Regions from separate parts of the Micromonospora sp. DT63 genome, predicted to be linked through region 2. Evidence: riboswitches for the same ligand, from Rfam matches in the RefSeq annotation. Region 2 holds a riboswitch; the other holds the start of a gene.
The links. A riboswitch is a leader RNA that binds a small molecule or an ion and turns the genes downstream of it on or off. The one in region 2 is predicted to bind S-adenosylmethionine.
Positions count from the first base shown of each region.

Region 1: linked by a shared signal. The riboswitch ahead of ACLQ27_RS21940 (ABC transporter substrate-binding protein) and the one ahead of ACLQ27_RS10850 (aminotransferase class V-fold PLP-dependent enzyme) in region 2 are both predicted to bind S-adenosylmethionine.

Region 1 covers NZ_JBNCKQ010000006.1:87,400-95,434, forward strand. Annotated here, with positions in the region: gene ACLQ27_RS21930 (amino acid ABC transporter ATP-binding protein) at 1-146, opposite strand, end outside; gene ACLQ27_RS21935 (amino acid ABC transporter permease) at 143-919, opposite strand; gene ACLQ27_RS21940 (ABC transporter substrate-binding protein) at 959-1,810, opposite strand; SAM riboswitch class IV at 2,132-2,243, opposite strand; gene ACLQ27_RS21945 (amino acid transporter) at 2,327-4,267, opposite strand; gene corA (magnesium/cobalt transporter CorA) at 4,495-5,622, shown strand; gene ACLQ27_RS21955 (hypothetical protein) at 5,639-5,824, opposite strand; gene ACLQ27_RS21960 (MFS transporter) at 6,054-7,295, shown strand; gene ACLQ27_RS21965 (2'-5' RNA ligase family protein) at 7,301-7,816, opposite strand; gene ACLQ27_RS21970 (mycothiol transferase) at 7,896-8,035, shown strand, end outside.
Region 2 covers NZ_JBNCKQ010000002.1:859,704-867,738, forward strand. Annotated here, with positions in the region: gene ACLQ27_RS10825 (ATP-dependent DNA helicase) at 1-1,047, shown strand, start outside; gene ACLQ27_RS10830 (AI-2E family transporter) at 1,089-2,453, opposite strand; gene ACLQ27_RS10835 (GroES family chaperonin) at 2,559-2,897, shown strand; gene ACLQ27_RS10840 (hypothetical protein) at 2,990-3,157, shown strand; gene ACLQ27_RS10845 (PrsW family intramembrane metalloprotease) at 3,173-4,657, opposite strand; SAM riboswitch class IV at 4,681-4,801, shown strand; gene ACLQ27_RS10850 (aminotransferase class V-fold PLP-dependent enzyme) at 4,881-6,116, shown strand; gene ACLQ27_RS10855 (FUSC family protein) at 6,186-7,388, opposite strand; gene ACLQ27_RS10860 (HD domain-containing protein) at 7,509-8,035, shown strand, end outside.

The DNA.
Region 1 (8,035 bases), on a different contig from region 2:
CCCGACCCGGACGGCCCGATCACGCAGGCCGTCCCACCCCGCTGCACGCTCAGGTCGACGCCCCGCAGCACGCGGTTCGGCCCGAAGGCCAGGTGGACGTCGCGCGCCTGGAGGCTCACCGAGGTGGTGGTCGCGGTGGTGGTCATCGCCGGTCTCCTTCCGGGGCCCCGGCCAGCGCCAGGTCGTCGTCCTCGTCGTCGGCGGGTGCGGTGGCCGGCCGGCCGTTGCGCAGCCGTCTGTCGATCCAGTTGACGACGTGCGTCAGCGGGACGGTCAACGCCAGGTAGAAGAGCCCGGCGAGCAGCAACGCGGACTCGTTGCCGGTGGTGGCCGCGTAGTCCTGCCCGATGCGGAACAGCTCCCGCTGGCTGGCCACCAGGCCGAGGAAGTAGACCAGGCTGGAGTCCTTGATCAGCGCGATGAGCTGGTTGACCCAGGCGGGCAGCACCCGCCGGATGCCCTGCGGGATGATCACCAGCCGCATCGCGTCGGCCCAGGAGAAGCCGAGCGCCCGCGCGCCCTCCAACTGGGCCGCCTCCACCGACTGGATGCCGGAGCGGAAGATCTCCCCGATGTACGCCGCCGCGATCAGCGACAGCGCGAGGACGCCCAGCGGGTACGGGTCCGGTCCCCAGACCCGCATGCCGAGCGGTGCCAGCCCGACGCCGATCAGCAGGATCGTCGCCGCGGCCGGCAGCCCGCGGAAGACGTCGGTGTAGACGCGCGCCGGCCAGCGCAGCCATCGACTGCGCGAGATGCCGGCCACGGCCAGCAGCAGGCCGAACACCGTGCCGAGCAGGGCGGCGGAGACCGCCAGGATCAGCGTGTTGGGCAGCCCGACGGTCAGCATCTCGGGCAGCGCCTCGCGCATCGCGTCGGCGTCGAAGAAGGTCTCCCACAGGGTGCTCAACGGATCCATCGGTCGCCTCTCCTACCGCCCTGCTCGCTCGTCACCGGTTCAGGACGCAGCCGACGCCGACGCCGACGGCACGGCGGATGCGGACGGCGCCGCTACGGTGCCGCTGCCCGGGGTGAAGTCCGCCGGGATGGGGCGGCCCGGGTAGTACTGGGCCTGCAACCGGCTCCAGGTGCCGTCGGCGATCACCTCGTCGAGGCCCTTGTTCAGCGCCTCGCGCAGCTTGTCGTTGCCCTTGGCCACGGCGTACGCGGTGGGTGCCGGGCTGAGCTGCTTGGCCGCCACGGTGATCTTTCCCTTGCTGTCGGCGGCCGACTTCTCGCCGATCTCCGCCGGGGCGATCCACGCGTCGGCGGTGCCCGCCTTGAGCTGGTTGATCGCGCCGTTGTAGTCCGGCACCCGCACCGGGTCGAGCTGCTTGCCGGTGGCGTAGTCGTCCTGGACGGTGCCCTGGACCACCACGACCCGCTTGCCGGCGAGCTGGTCGAACCCGGTGATCGGCGAGCCGGCCGGCACGTCCAGCCCGAAGTAGCCGAAGTCGTAGCCGTTGCCGAAGTCGACTGTCTTCTTCCGCGCCTCGGTGATCGTGATCGAGGAGCTGCCGACGTCGAACTTGTGGTTGTTGACCTGGGAGAGCAGCGCGGAGAAGTCGGTTCCGACGAACTCGACAGTCAGGCCGAGCTTGCCGGCCACCGCGGTCAGCAGGTCGTTGTCGAAGCCGGTGAACTTACCGTCCTTGAGGTACACGTTCGGCGGGGCGTCGGTGAGCGTGCCGGCCCGCAGCACGCCGGCCTGCGCCAGCCCGTACGGGTTGCCGGCGGCGCCCGACGAGTCGTCGCCACCGCACGCGGCCAACCCGCCGGCAACCAGAAGGGCCGCCCCAACGGCAACCACACGGCTCAGGACAGAAAAAGATCGCACGGGTGTCTCCAAAAGGGTGCATTGACCCGGTCGATCATGAAGTTGTTGCCCCGACACGCCGGTCGGACGGGCAACAACTTCATGATCGACGCGAGGGTCGAGTGGGGTGGGCGAGGGCGCCCGGGGAGGGGAGGGGGGTCAGCGCGTCAGGTGGCGGTACACGCTGCGCTGCGCATTCGCATCAGGTCCACGTGGCGACGCCGGGTCAGGGTCGGCATGAGCCGACCGGCCGGTGGCGTGGGGCTGAGGATGATGCGCATACGGTCTCCCGGGTCTGTTGCTGACCTGGGTGCCAGGCCACGCTTGCGCCGGCGTCCTGCCGGTGCCTGGTCTTCACCCGGGGCACCCCACCGCGGAGGAGGGTTGCCGGCCAGCGAGCCGGGGCTTCGCGCTGGCACTCATGACCTGCGCCGAGGCTAGCAGCTCCGACCGGTGGACCGTCCAGCCGTTATGACCACGCTCACCGTCCGCGACGGTTCGACCGGCAGGTCAACCGGCGTGCACGTGCGGCCGGCGGCGCGGGTCGGGCTCCTGGCGACGCAGGATCTCCCGGGTGACCGAGGCGATGGCGCCCTGCCCGAACGCCAGGTAGCGCAGGAGGTTGCGACCCGGGCCACCCTCGCTCCACTCGAAGTAGATGTGTGGCCGTCGCCGGCTCCGGTCGCGGATCTCCAGCAGCAGGGCGGCGAGCGCGGTGGGCACCGACGAGCCGGTCAGGCTGAGCACCGGGTAGCTGTCGTGCGCCACGCTGCCGCGCACCGGCAGCTCGGTCTCGAAGTCCGACGGGTCGGTGACGTGGACCTCGACGAAGATGACGTCGCTGTCGTCGGGGAAGTCGTTGTCCGCCATGGTCTGTGCCAGCTTTGCGCGGTACTCGGCCGGGTCGCGGCGCTCCGGCTCGTGCGCGATGAGGCGGATCCGACGGGTGGCCCGCTCGTCGATCATCCGGGCGGCGGTCGGGTCCAGCTCGACGTGGTCGACGCGCAGCTCGTAGGCCCGCATGAGCCGGGACAGCACCGACACCAGGATCATCCCGCCGATGAAACAGGCGGCGATCTTGACGCCGTCGGGGCGTTCCACGACGTTCGCCACAGTGGTGTAGACGAAGATCAACGCGATGGTCCCGAAGGCGTACGTCCGCCCCCGCTGGCGCCGTCGTCGCGCCGCGAGGGTCACCGCCGTCGCCGCCGAGGTGATCAACACCAGGACCCCGGTGGCGTACGCGCCGCCCTGCGCGTCCACGCTCGCGGAGAAGACCACCGTGATCACGAACGCCACGGTGGTGAAGACCAGCACCAGCGGCCGGACCGCCCGCGCCCAGGTCGGGGCCATGCCGTACCGCGGCAGATAACGGGGTACGAGATTGAGCAACCCGGCCATCGCCGACGCGCCCGCGAACCACAGGATCCCGATCGTCGACAGGTCGTAGACGGTGCCGAACACGCCGCCGAGGTGCTGGTGCGCCAGGTAGGCCAACGCCCGGCCGTTCGCCGGCCCGCCCGGCTGGAACGCCTCCGGCGGGATCAGCACGGTGGTGGTCACGCTGCTGGTGATCAGGAAGACGCTCATCGTCGCGGCGGCGGTGGTGAGCAGCCGCCGCGCTCCCCGGATCCGGCCCAACGGCCGGTCCTCCGAGTCCGCGCGATCCCCCCGGATGTGCGGCATCACGGCCACCCCGGTCTCGAAACCGGACAGGCCCAACGCGAGCTTCGGGAACACCAGCAGGGACAACCCGACCACCAGCAGGGGATCGCCGTGCCCGGTGCTCAGCGCGTTCGTCCAGTCTCCGACCGCGCTCGGATGGGTCACCACCCGCCACAGCGCGTCGGCGATCACCACCGCGTTCAGCCCCAGGTAGACCGCCACCAGGACGACGGCGATCCCGATGGCCTCGCCGAATCCCTTGAGGAACACCGCGCCCAGCAGTGCCACCAGCAGCAGCGTGAGGAGCACCTCGTGTCCCTTGAGCCCGCTCGGCCAGAACGGGTTCTCGTCGATGTGGGCTGTCGCGTCCGCCGCCGAGAGGGTGATGGTGATGATGAAGTCGGTGGCCGCGAAACCGAGCAGCACCAGCACGAACAGCTTGCCCGGCCAGTAGCTCAGCAGGCGTACGAGCATCGCGATCGAACCCTCACCGTGCGGGCTCTCGACAGCCACCCGCCGGTACACCGGCAGCGCGCCCAGCAGCGTCACCAGCACCAGCACCAGCGTCGCCACCGGCGCCAGCGCCCCGGCCGCCAGCGCCGCGATGCCCGGCTGGTAGCCCAGCGTCGAGAAGTAGTCGACACCGGTCAGGCACATCACCTTCCACCACGGGTGGTGCCGATCCTCGGGCGGGCGCCCGCCCGGGCCGGAATGCCGCGCGGCCCGCTCCGTACCGCCGTCGAGCAGCCAGCCGCGCAGCCGCCCACCGCGCCTGTCGCCCTGCACCGGCGCTTCCCCCGTCCTCCGCCCATGGTCACCGCGAGTATCCGCCCGGTCGCACGCGCCCGTCCCCGGGTACGCCGAACCCGCCCGTCCCCGGTGGGGGCGGCCGGCGAGTCGGAGGGTTTCGGCCCGGGGGCAGAGGGGATGCAGCGCCTCCGGCGCCCCGCACCGAACCGCCCGGTCGGGCCGGGAGGCCGCCGGATCGGATGCCACCGGGGAAGGAGCGGGTCATGGTCGGCGGCCGTCGCTTCCGCCCGGGTGGTGGCTTCGGCCGTCAGCTCGACGAGCACGAGACCCGCGTCAGCGTGCCGCCACCGCCGGCACCGCCCCCGCCCGCCGGTGGCATGGTGGACAGTGCGGTCTACATCCGGGGACACCGGTTCGCCTCGCCGGCCGGCCTCGCCGAGACGTACTCCTGCCTCCAGGAGCAGGACGACGCGATGGCCTGGATCGGGTTGTACCGGCCCGACATCGACCAGATCTCCTCGCTGGCGCGCGAGTTCCGCCTGCACGACCTGGCGGTGGAGGACGCGATCAACGCCCACCAGCGACCCAAGCTGGAGCGGTACGGGCACACGCTGTTCGTGGTGCTGCGTGCCGCCCGCTACGACGACCTGCGGGAGGAGGTCGAGTTCTCCGAGCTGCACCTGTTCATCGGGCCCGGTTTCGTGGTGACGGTCCGCCACGGCGAGGTGCCCGACCTGGCCGCGGTGCGGCGGCGGATGGAGGCCGACGCGCCGATGCTGGCCCAGGGGCCCGAGGCGGTCCTGTACGCGATCCTCGACCAGGTCGTCGACGGGTACGCGCCGGTGGTCGCCGGGTTGGAGAATGACATCGACGAGATCGAGACCCAGGTCTTCGGGGGTGACCCGAACGCCAGCCGGCGCATCTACGGGCTCAGTCGGGAGGTCATCGAGTTCCAGCGGGCCGCCCGGCCGCTGCTCACCATGCTCGACGCGTTGGCCACCGGCGCCGGCAGCTACGGCACGGACGAGGAACTGCTCCGCTACCTGCGTGACGTGACCGACCACCTCACCCAGGTGGTCGAGCGGGTGGACGGGTTCCGGCACCTGCTGCAGAACATCCTCACCGTCAACGCCACCCTCGTCTCACAGCAGCAGAACGAGGAGATGCGCAGCCTGACCGCAGCCAGCTACGCGCAGAACGAGGAGCTGAAGAAGGTCTCCTCGTGGGCCGCGATCCTGTTCGCGCCCACGCTCATCGGCACCGTGTACGGCATGAACTTCGTCCACATGCCGGAGCTGAACTGGCGCTTCGGCTACCTGTTCGCGCTGCTGCTGATGCTGCTGGTCTGCGGAACCCTCTACCTGGTCTTCAAGCGGCGCGGCTGGCTCTAGCGGCGGGGCGCCGGGCTCACTCGATGCCGCGCAGGATGTGCCGCTCGTCCTCGCTGTCGTCGTCACCGGCGCCGATGCGACCGAGCAGCACGGCGGCGGCCCAGATGGTCAGGGGCGTGGCCGCCCCGGTCATCCCGCCGCCGGTCCGGTCGTGGCTGGTCTGGCTCCGCTCCGTGCGCGGTGGCCTGCGCTGAGCCTGCATGGGCCCTGCCTCTCCTCGTCGAAGCCGCCGCGGGCGGCGCGGTGTGCGCCCGCGCCCCCGGCCGGGCGGCCCGCTCGCGCGGGTCACCACGGGTACGGCATCCACGTCGAACCATCCCACGCCCGGCCACATCCGCACCCCCTGTTTTCGGTTTCCCGACTGTCGCCCGCCAAACCGGACATCTCGCCTCGATGGTGCATCGAGTGGCGGAGTGGGTAGCGAGGTACGGGTGAGCGGATCTCTCGACACCGCCGTGCAGGTCACCACCGGACGTGGAGCCCTGCCCCGCTACCTCGTCGCCGCGACGCTCGCCCGCGGCGCGGACGCCGGCGCGACAGTGGGCGTGGTGCTGCTGGCCACCGTGTCGCAGGTCGGGGTGGCCCGGCCGGCCCTGCTCGGCGGGCTGCTGGCCGCGTGCCTGACCGCGCCGCACCTGCTCGGGCCGCTCATGGGTCGCTGGCTGGACCGGGCGCCGGACGGCCGGGGCCGGTTGGCGGCCGGCTTCGTCACGTACGCCGTAGCGGTCTCGACGGCCGCGCTGCTGCTCGGCCGGGTGCCGGTGGGTGTGCCGGCCGCGTTGCTGGTCGTTGCCGGGGCCTGCGGGCCGCTGCTGACCGGCGGACTGAGCAGCCGGCTCGCCGGACTGCTCGACCCGGACGAGCGCGCGCAACGTCGCGGTCAGGGGTGGGACACGGTGACGTACGGGGTCGGTGGCAGCGCCGGTCCGGCCGCCGTGGCTGCCCTCGCCGCCCTGGCCGGGCCTCGGCCGGCCCTGGTCGGGTTGGGTGCCGCCACCCTGCTCGCGGCAGCCCTGGTGGGGACGCTGCCGGCACGCGCACCCGCCCGGCGGGGGCCGGCGCGGACGACGCCCGCCGCCCGTGGCGCGCTGCGGGCGCTGCTCGGTCCCGGACCGCTGCGCCGGGTCACCGGGGTCACCTCGCTCGCCGCGCTCACCGGCGGAGCGGTGTCGGTGCTCGCCGTCGCGCTCGCGGCGGACCTCGACCGGGAGGCGGTCTCCGGCGCGCTGCTGGCCGCCGCGTACGGCGGTGGAAACCTTGCCGGCGCGCTCCTGGTCACCGCGTTTCCGCTGACCGGTGACCCGGAACGACTCACCGTCCGGTGGGCGGCGCTCGGCGCGGTGGGGATCGGGCTCTGCGCGGCAGTGCCCAGCTTCGGACTCGCGGTCGTCGCGTTCGCCCTGGCCGGGGCGGCGACCGCGCCGCTCTTCGCGGCCACCCTGGCCGCCCGGTCGGCGTACGCGCCGGACGCCGTGCGGACGCAGGTGTTCGTGTCGACGGCGGCCCTGAAGGTGGCCGCCGGCTCGCTCGGGACCGGGCTGGCCGGTGCGCTCGCCCCACTCGGTCCGCGCCTGCTGCTGGTGGCCGGAGCATCCATCGCGCTCGCGGCGGCGGTGGCGGCGACGGTGTCCGCGCGCCGGAGCGTCGACGGTCAGGACGGCCAGGACGGCTAGGACGGCTAGGACAGCGGGTGGGCGATGCCGCGGGCGTGGTCGGTGAGGGCCGCGCCAACCACCGTCGCCGCCAGCGGCAGCACCTCCAGGCAGCGGCGCACCGCGGCGGCCATCAGCGAGTTCGGCACCCGCATGGACAGCGTGCAGTGCGGCACCCAGCGCCCGGGCTGGTAGTGCTCGACCAGGGTGATGCCGGCGGCGGCGAGCCGGCCGTGCACCAACCGGTGGTGCGCGAGCAGTTCCGGCGTGGGCGCCGGGCCGAGCCAGAGCACCCGCCCGACGAACTGCCCCGCGTGTTGGAAGTCGAGTCGTAGGGGAGCCGCCACGACGGTGCCGCGCAGCGCCTCCGCGACCTGGTCGGGATCGAAGCGGGGCGCGACAGCGAGCGAGACGTGCGGGCGGTGACGCTGCTCCAGCAGCGAGCGCATGCTCTGCACGCCCTCGGCCTCCAACGCGTCCCACAGCACCCGGATCCGCCGGGTGGCATCCGGGTCCAGATACAGCTCCAGCGCCGCGACCACGTGATCACCGTAGCGGCCGAGGTCCGGCTGTCGGTGTCCGGCGGTACCGTGATCGGAAACCGACCAGGAGGCGTGCCCAGTGGACGTGAGTGACCTGCTGACCGAGACGTACGACCGGCTGCCCGACCTCGTCCGCGCGGCGGTCGACGGCCTCACCCCGGAGCAGCTGCGCCGGGCGCCGGGCGAGGGCGCCAACCCGGTCGGGTGGCTGGTCTGGCA
Region 2 (8,035 bases):
CAGCAGGCCAAGGCCGCGCTGGACGAGCTCTCCACCACCGCCCAGCGGCTCCTCGAAGAGGCCGACCACGACGTGGCCTGGGTGGAGAAGAACGACAGCGGCAGCCGACGGGCCCTGGTGGTCGCGCCCCTGTCGGTCGCCGGCACCCTCGCCACCCACCTGTACGACGAACGCACCGTCGTGGCCACCTCGGCCACCCTGGCGCTCGGCGGCCGGTTCGACACGGTGGCCCGCGCCCTCGGCCTGGACGCGCCGCCGGTCCCCGCGTCGCCGGCCGCCGCCTCGCTGGCCGCCCGCACCGGCTCGGGCCGCCCGGCCGCCGAGACACCGGGCCGCCGGCTGGCCGATCCCGCCACCATCCCAGCGACCGAGGGGCCGGGCTGGCGCTCGCTGGACGTGGGCTCGCCGTTCGACTACGCCCGGCAGGGCATCCTGTACGTCGCCGCGCACCTGCCCCGGCCCAGCGTCTCCGGGCTGCCGGACGCGGCCGGGGAGGAGCTGCTCGGGCTCGTCGAGGCGCTCGGTGGTCGTACTCTCGGGCTGTTCTCCTCCCGGCGGGCCGCGACGCAGGCGGCGGAGCTGCTGCGCGCGCGGACCGATCTGCCGGTGTTGTTGCAGGGCGAGGAGGCGCTGCCGCTGCTGGTGCGCCGGTTCCGTGAGGAGCGGTCCATCTGCCTGTTCGGGGTGATGTCGCTCTGGCAGGGGGTGGACGTGCCGGGCGACGCCTGCCAGCTCGTGGTCATCGACCGGCTGCCCTTCCCCCGGCCGGACGAACCCCTCGCGGCGGCCCGCGCCGCTGCCGTGGACGCGGGTGGTGGCTCCGGCTTCGCGGCGGTCAGCGTGCCGATCGCGGCGGTCCGGCTGGCGCAGGGAGTGGGCCGGCTGATCCGGGCGACCGGCGACAAGGGAGTCGTCGCGGTGCTCGACTCGCGGCTGGAGACGGCGCGCGGCTACGGGCCGTTCCTGCGCCGTTCGCTGCCCCCGTTCTGGTACACGACCCGCCCCGAGGTAGCCCGCGGCGCCCTGCAACGCCTAGCCACAACCTGACCCAACACGCCCCACCCCTGCCCCAAGACCGCGGAGAAGGGTCAGGGGGCTTGCGCGGCTACCACCACGGCGTCGGGTGGGGTGTCCGGGACCGTGCGGGCGGCCAGTCGGCGGACCGCGGTGTTCAGCACGGCGATCAGTGGCACCGAGACCAGCGCGCCGGTGATGCCGGCGAGCACCACGCCGGCGGCGATGCCGATGATCACCGCGAGCGGGTGGAGGGCGACCGCCCGCCCCATGATCAGCGGTTGAAGCACGTGCCCCTCGATCTGCTGCACGCCGATCACCGCTCCGAGGATGATCAACGCGGTGACCGGGCCGCTGTCGACAAGCGCCACCAACACCGCCACGCCGCCGGAGAGCGCCGCGCCGACGATCGGGATGAACGCGCCGAGGAACACCAGCGCCGCCAGCGGGAAGGCGAACGGCACGTCGAAGATGACCAGGAAGATGCCGATACCGACCGCGTCGATGAAGGCGACAAGCACCGTCGCGCGGACGTACGCGACGAGGGTCTGCCAGGAGGCGCGGCCGGCGTCGTCGACCTTCCACCGGGCGGCCACCGGCAGCAACCGGACCAGGAACCGCCAGATCCGGTTGCCGTCGCGCAGGAAGAAGAACGTCGCGAAGAGCACCAGGAGCGTGCCGGTCAGCACCTCCGCCAGCGTCGCCGCGGTGCTCAGCGCACCGCTGGTGAACTTCGAGGTGTTGTCGTTGATCCAGGCCTGCGCCTCGTCGATGTAGCGGTCGAGCTGGGTGTCGGAGAGGTGCAGCGGACCCGTCTTCAGCCAGTTCTGGATCTGCCGGACGCCTTCCGACGACTTCTCGCTCAGCTCGGGTACGCCGCGAATGAACTCGTTGACCACCAGCGTCAGCGTGCCGATGACTGCGACCAGGCCGCCGACCAGCACCACCGCCGTCGCCAGCGACCGGGGGAAACGGGCCCGCAACAGCCAGCCCACCGCTGGCGCGAGCAACGCGGAGAGCAGCAGCGCGATGGCCAGCGGAATGATCACGATCTTGATCGTGCCGACGATCCTGAGCAGGGCCCAGGCCACCACACCGATCACGATCAGCCGCCAGCACCACGCGGCGGCGATCCGCAGCCCGTGCGGGACGTCGGCGTCGTCCCGGCTGGCGGTGGAGCTGTGCAGCTCCGCCGCAGCATCCGCGCCGTAGACGGTGGCGCTCGGTGCTGCGGTCGGCCCCGGCACCGCCGGCGACGCCACACCGGCCGCCCCCGACACGTCGCTCAACTCCTCACTCAACGTGCCCTCGTCGACGCGCGTCGACTCCTGTCGTGACTGGTAGGCGCGGCGAAGCCGCCCGCGTACCCGCTCGAAGCGGCTCAAACGCACCTCCTGGCAGAAAACCCGGCCCGCCCACGGCGACAGGTCGGACAGCATACGTCCGTTCCCGACACCGTAGGACAGTTCAGCCACACATTGCCCCGACCATCTCCTGCGTAACCACCGGCCGGCCCCCGTCGGCCACACGGTAGCCTCTGCGGCGTGACCGCCGACAACGATCTCGACGCCGGCCTGCCGATCCGCCTACTGCACGACCGCGTGCTGGTACGCATGGACGGCAGCGAGGGCGAGCGCCGTTCCACCGCGGGCATCGTCATCCCGGCGACCGCCGCGGTCGGCAAGCGCCTCGCGTGGGCCACCGCGGTCGGCGTGGGGCCGAACGTCCGCGCCATCGTCTCCGGTGACCGGGTCCTCTTCGACCCGGACGACCGTTCCGAGGTCGAGCTGCACGGCCGCGGGTACGTGCTGCTGCGGGAGCGCGACGTGCACGCCGTGGCCGCCGAGCGGATCGAGAACGATTCCACAGGTCTCTATCTCTGACGCACCTCCCCTGGCCGGCGGACGCCACCGCGCCGTTTGCCAGCCCGTGGCGCGGGAAGCCAGCCGGCGACCGTGGGCCCTGGGGAGGGACGATGCCGGTATTCGTGAAGAAACTGCTGACCTGGGGCAGCGTCGCGTTCCTGATCTACTTCATGGCGTTCCGCCCGGACGGCGCCGCGCAGATGTTCAAGGCGATCGGGGCCGCGCTGATCGCGATGGCGCAGGGGCTCGGTGACTTCCTCACCACGCTGATGACCTGAGCCCGCCGACCGCCGTCAGGGGTGACCGGGCGGCGGCCACGGCGCTGCGGGGCGCAGACCGTGCCAGTTGGGCGGCGCGTAGCCCATCGGAGGCGGCGGCGGGGCGAGCACCACCGGGATCGGCACGACCGGCTCGTCGGGCGCGTCCACCGGTCGCTGCGTACCGTCCGGGAAGCGCAGGTGGTAACGGCTGCCGTCCCAGACACCCACCGGGGCCTGGGGGTCGCGACCCACGAAGTACGACCGGTACGCGGTGATCGCCTCCAGCAGTTGCCGCTCCTCGGCGAACGTCCGCTCCCGGTCAGCGGGCTTCCGGTCCAGACCACGAAGCGTCCCGTCGCGCAGCAGGGCCAGCCGGGTCGCGGCGAGCTGGTATCCGCGCATCGCCCGCACCCCGGCGTCCCCGGCGACCCGGCGTGCCCAGCTACGGGCGGCGTGCCGACGGCCCAGACTGCTCAGCGCGGCCACCTCGGGCGGGCTCAACCAGCCGGCGCGGACGTAGTCGGGCAGCGTCCGCTCGGTGAGCCGCCCCTCCCAGGCGCGCAGCCACACGGCCAGCCCGACCACGCCGAAGAACACCGGCACCATCAGACCCAGGAAGCCGTACAGCATGATCACGGCCTCGCCGGTGGCCTGGGTCAGCGTCGGCAGCAGGTTCCACGTGCCGTGCAGCATCATCGCCAGCAGCAGGCCGGCGATCGGAGCGAGCACCCGGACCCGCCGGTCGGCCGTCCGGGCGGCGACACCGAGCCCCACACCGGTCATCGAGGTGAAGAGGGGGTGGGCGAACCCGAACAGGAGGATCCGCACGATGAAGATGGCGATCACCTGCTGGGCGCCGGTCGCCGGGCCGTACCGGTCGGCGCCGGCCGCATAGCCGTACCCGCCCAGGTAGAGGATGTTCTCCACCATCGCGAAGCCGACCGCGGAGAGCCCGCAGTAGACCAGGCCGTCGGTGATCCCGGACCACTCCCGCCGCCGGAACACCAGCAGCAGGATCGGGCCGAGCGCCTTCGTCAGCTCCTCGATGAACGGCGCCACCAGCACGCCGGTCAGCGCGTCCGGCAGCCCCCAGTCGGCGAACCGCCCGGCGGCGAACTCGTTCACCTTCAACGAGGCGGCGGTGGAGACGAACGCGCCCCACGCGAAGCAGAAGATCAGGTATTTCAGGGGCTCCGGTTCGTAGCGGTCGAGCCAGAGGAAGCACGCGACGAGCACCGGCACCGGCAGGATCGCAGCGCCCACCCCGACCAGCAGCGCCTGTACGCCCAGCGACTGGCCGAGGGTGATGACCATGAAGACCGCGCACGCCGCGATGAACAGCACCACCCCGGCCAGCACCAGGAACCGCAGCCAGCCGAAGCGGCGCGGCGGGATCCCGGTTGACCCGCCGACGGGCGGGGCCGCCGGCGGGTGCGGCGGCGACGGCAGGGGTGCACCGGGCGGGGTGTCGGCCATGCGGTCAGCGTAGCCATCCGCCGCCGGCTGGTTCGGCCGCATCCACAGCCGCTATGCTGCCGGCAGGTCACGAGCGCCAGCGTCAAGCCCCGGCTTGCTGGCCGGCAACCCTCGTCGAGTTCGCGGTGGGGTGCCCCGGGTGATGACCGGGCCCAGCCCGATCGGCGTGCTGGGCAAGCGCGGACCCCGTCCCGAGGCCACACCCGGGGTCCCTGACCCCGGAGGTTCCGGCGTGTCCGTCACCCTCGTACCCTCGCTGCCCGCCCTGCCCACCGTCGCGCCCCAGCCGTCGGCGGCGCTCGACGTGCTCGGCGTGCCCGGCGAGATCAACCTCGACTACGCGGCCACCGCGCCGTGCGCGCGGGCCGCGGCCGACGCGGTCACCGAACTGCTCCCCTGGTACGCCAGCGTGCACCGCGGCGCGGGAGCGCTGTCGCGGCGCTGCACCCTGGCCTACGAGCGGGCCCGGCAGACGGTAGGCGACTTCTTCGGCGCCCGCGCCGACGACCACGTGATCTTCACCCGGAACACCACCGACGCCCTCAACCTGCTGGCCCGGGCGCTGCCCGCCGGCACGACAGTCGTCACCTTCGCGGGCGAGCACCACGCCAACCTGCTGCCCTGGCCACGCGGCTCGGTGCGCCTGCCGGTGCCCGCCGACCCGGGCGGGGCGGTCCGCGCTCTCGCCGCCGCCCTCACCGAGCTGCGCCGCGACAGCAATCCCGCGCTGCCGGTGCTCGTCGCGGTGACCGGGGCGAGCAACGTGACAGGCGAGCTGTGGCCGGTCGCCGAGCTGGCCCGGGTGGCCCACCGCCACGGCGCCCGGATCGTCCTCGACGCCGCACAGCTCGCGCCGCACGCCCCGGTCGACAGGGACACGCTCGACGTGGACTACCTGGCCGTCTCCGGCCACAAGCTGTACGCCCCGTTCGGCACGGGTGTGCTCATCGGCCGCACGGACTGGTTGGACGCCGCCGCGCCGTACCTCGCCGGCGGCGGCGCCACCAGCCACGTCGGGCCGGCCACCCACGACGTGACCTGGGCGAACGGCCCGGCCCGACACGAGGGCGGCACCCCGAATCTGCTGGGCGCGGTGGCGCTGGCGGCGGTGTGCGCGGCGCTGGCCGACGCCGACCGGGTGGCGCTGGCCGCCCGGGAACAGGCGCTGCTGGCCCGGCTGCGCACCGGCCTCGCCGCCCTGCCGCACGTGGTGGAGTTGCGCACGTTCGGCCCCGACGCGCCCCGGGTCGGCATCGTCTCGTTCGTGGTCGCCGGCCGGGACTCCGCCGCGGTGGCCGCCCGACTGGCCGCCGAACACCGGATCGGCGTCCGGGACGGGTTGTTCTGCGCCCACCCGCTGGCCCGGCGGCTGCTCGGCGAGGCCGCCGGGCGTACCGGCCGGCGGGATCTTCCGCCGACCGCGTTGCGCGCCAGCATCGGCCTGGGCAGCACCGCCGCCCAGGTCGACCGCCTACTGGCCGCGCTCGCCGAGCTGGCCTGAGCCGAGCTGGCCTGCGCCTGCGCCTGCGCCGGGCTGAGTCCCTGCCCCGGACGCCCCGCCGCCCCGCGCTCAGCCGACCGGCGGGGCGGTGGGTGGCTTCGGCGCCTCGCCCGGCTCGGCCGGTTCGCCGATCGGCCGTTCCTGCTCCCCGAAGGCCGTCCGGATCCACCGGTTCGCCTCCTCCTGCTCGACCCCGGAGGCCACCAGCAGGTCACTCGCCGTGGTCCGGATCTGGGCGATCACGACACTCCCGGAGAAGCCGACCCCCGCCCCGTACGCCCGGCCGGCCTCGCTGACGGCCCGCAGCGAGCGCTCCCGTGCCTTCTGCGGCTCCTCGCCCGCCGCGAACTCGTGCTTGAGCAGCCGGACCGACTCGGCGAGGTGGCCGATCGCGTCCGGCATCGGATCCGGCACCGGCTCGTCGTCCTCGATCAGGGTGACGGACCGGCGGATCAGCGTGCCGCTGTTACGCATGGCGCGGTCGATCGGGTCGGCCGCCTCCGCGTAGTGGATCAGCTCGCCGCGGCGGTGCCAGCGGGCCGGCGACAGGGTGGCCGTCTCCTTCGCGCCCTCGATCGCCTCGGCCAGGGTGGCCAGCTCGTCCTTGTTGTTGCGCAGCCGCTCCAGCGCCCGCTGGATGCCGGCCCGGTCCCGGTCGCGCAGCCCGTCGGCGGTGGCGTCGAGCTGGGCGGCGAGCAGGTCCAGCGCCGGCCGGGCGGCCCGGTTGATCACACGCAGTGGGTTCAGCGGCAACAGGACAGCCGTCACCAGCAGCGCGATGCCGCCGCCGAGAAAGGCGTCGACGAAGCGGGGGATCTCCAGGTTCTGGGTGGACGGGCTCAACGTCACGATCAGCACCGCCGTGGCGGCGGCCTGGATGACGATGGCCACGCTCGCCCCGGCGAAGATGGTGAGCAGGATCGCCACCGTGACCACCAGGCCGAGCTGCCACGCCCCGGTGCCGAGGAAGTAGATCAGGAGGTCGCCGACGAACACCCCGACGCCCACCCCGACGATCAGCTCGACGGTCCGGCGGAACCGCTGCCCGACCGACGCGGCGAGCGTGCCGACCGCGGAGATCGGCGCGAAGACCGGCTGCGGGTTGCCGAGCAACTTGTGCGAGACGAGGTACGCCAGCCCGGCCGCCAACCCGGCCTGGACGGCCAGCCCACCCGCCATCCGCACCCGGTGCAGCCGGTCGTGCAGGGTGGCCCGGCCGCGGTGCCGCAGTTGCTGGGTGGCCTCGGCGATGCGCGCCCCGTCGACGTCCACCAGGCCCTCGCGCAGCGGGGTACGCCGTACCACCGGAGGTTTCTTGTCCCGGGCCACCGCCATGGGCGCGACTACCCGTGGCGGGGGCCCTGAATCCTCTCTCCCGCGTGCGGCGCACGGATGCGGCAGACTCGGGCGGTGGCCGATCTGCTGGACCGGTGGCGGGCGGCGGCCCGTGACGCCGGGGCGAGACCCGACGAGCGCTCCACCCGGGCCGGGGAGGAGCTGCTGGCCCGGTGGCGGGAGCCGCACCGGCAGTACCACACGGTGGCGCACCTGAGCGCCGTCCTCGATGTGGTGGACCGGCACGCCGCGTCGGCCGACCGACCCGACCTGGTCCGGTTGGCCGCCTGGTGCCACGACGCGGTCTACGACCCGCGGGCCCCCGGCGACACCAACGAGCGGGACAGTGCCGCGCTGGCCGGGCACCTGCTCACCGGCCTCGGGGTGCCGGCGCCCGCGGTGGCCGAGGTGCGCCGGTTGGTCCTGCTCACCGCCGGGCACGCCGTGGGCCCTGGCGACCCCGACGGCGCCCTGCTCTGTGACGCGGACCTCGCCGTGCTGGCCGGACCGCCGGCCGCCTACGACAGCTACGCGGCGGCGATCCGGCGGGAGTACGCGCACGTGCCCGATCCGGCCTTCCGGAC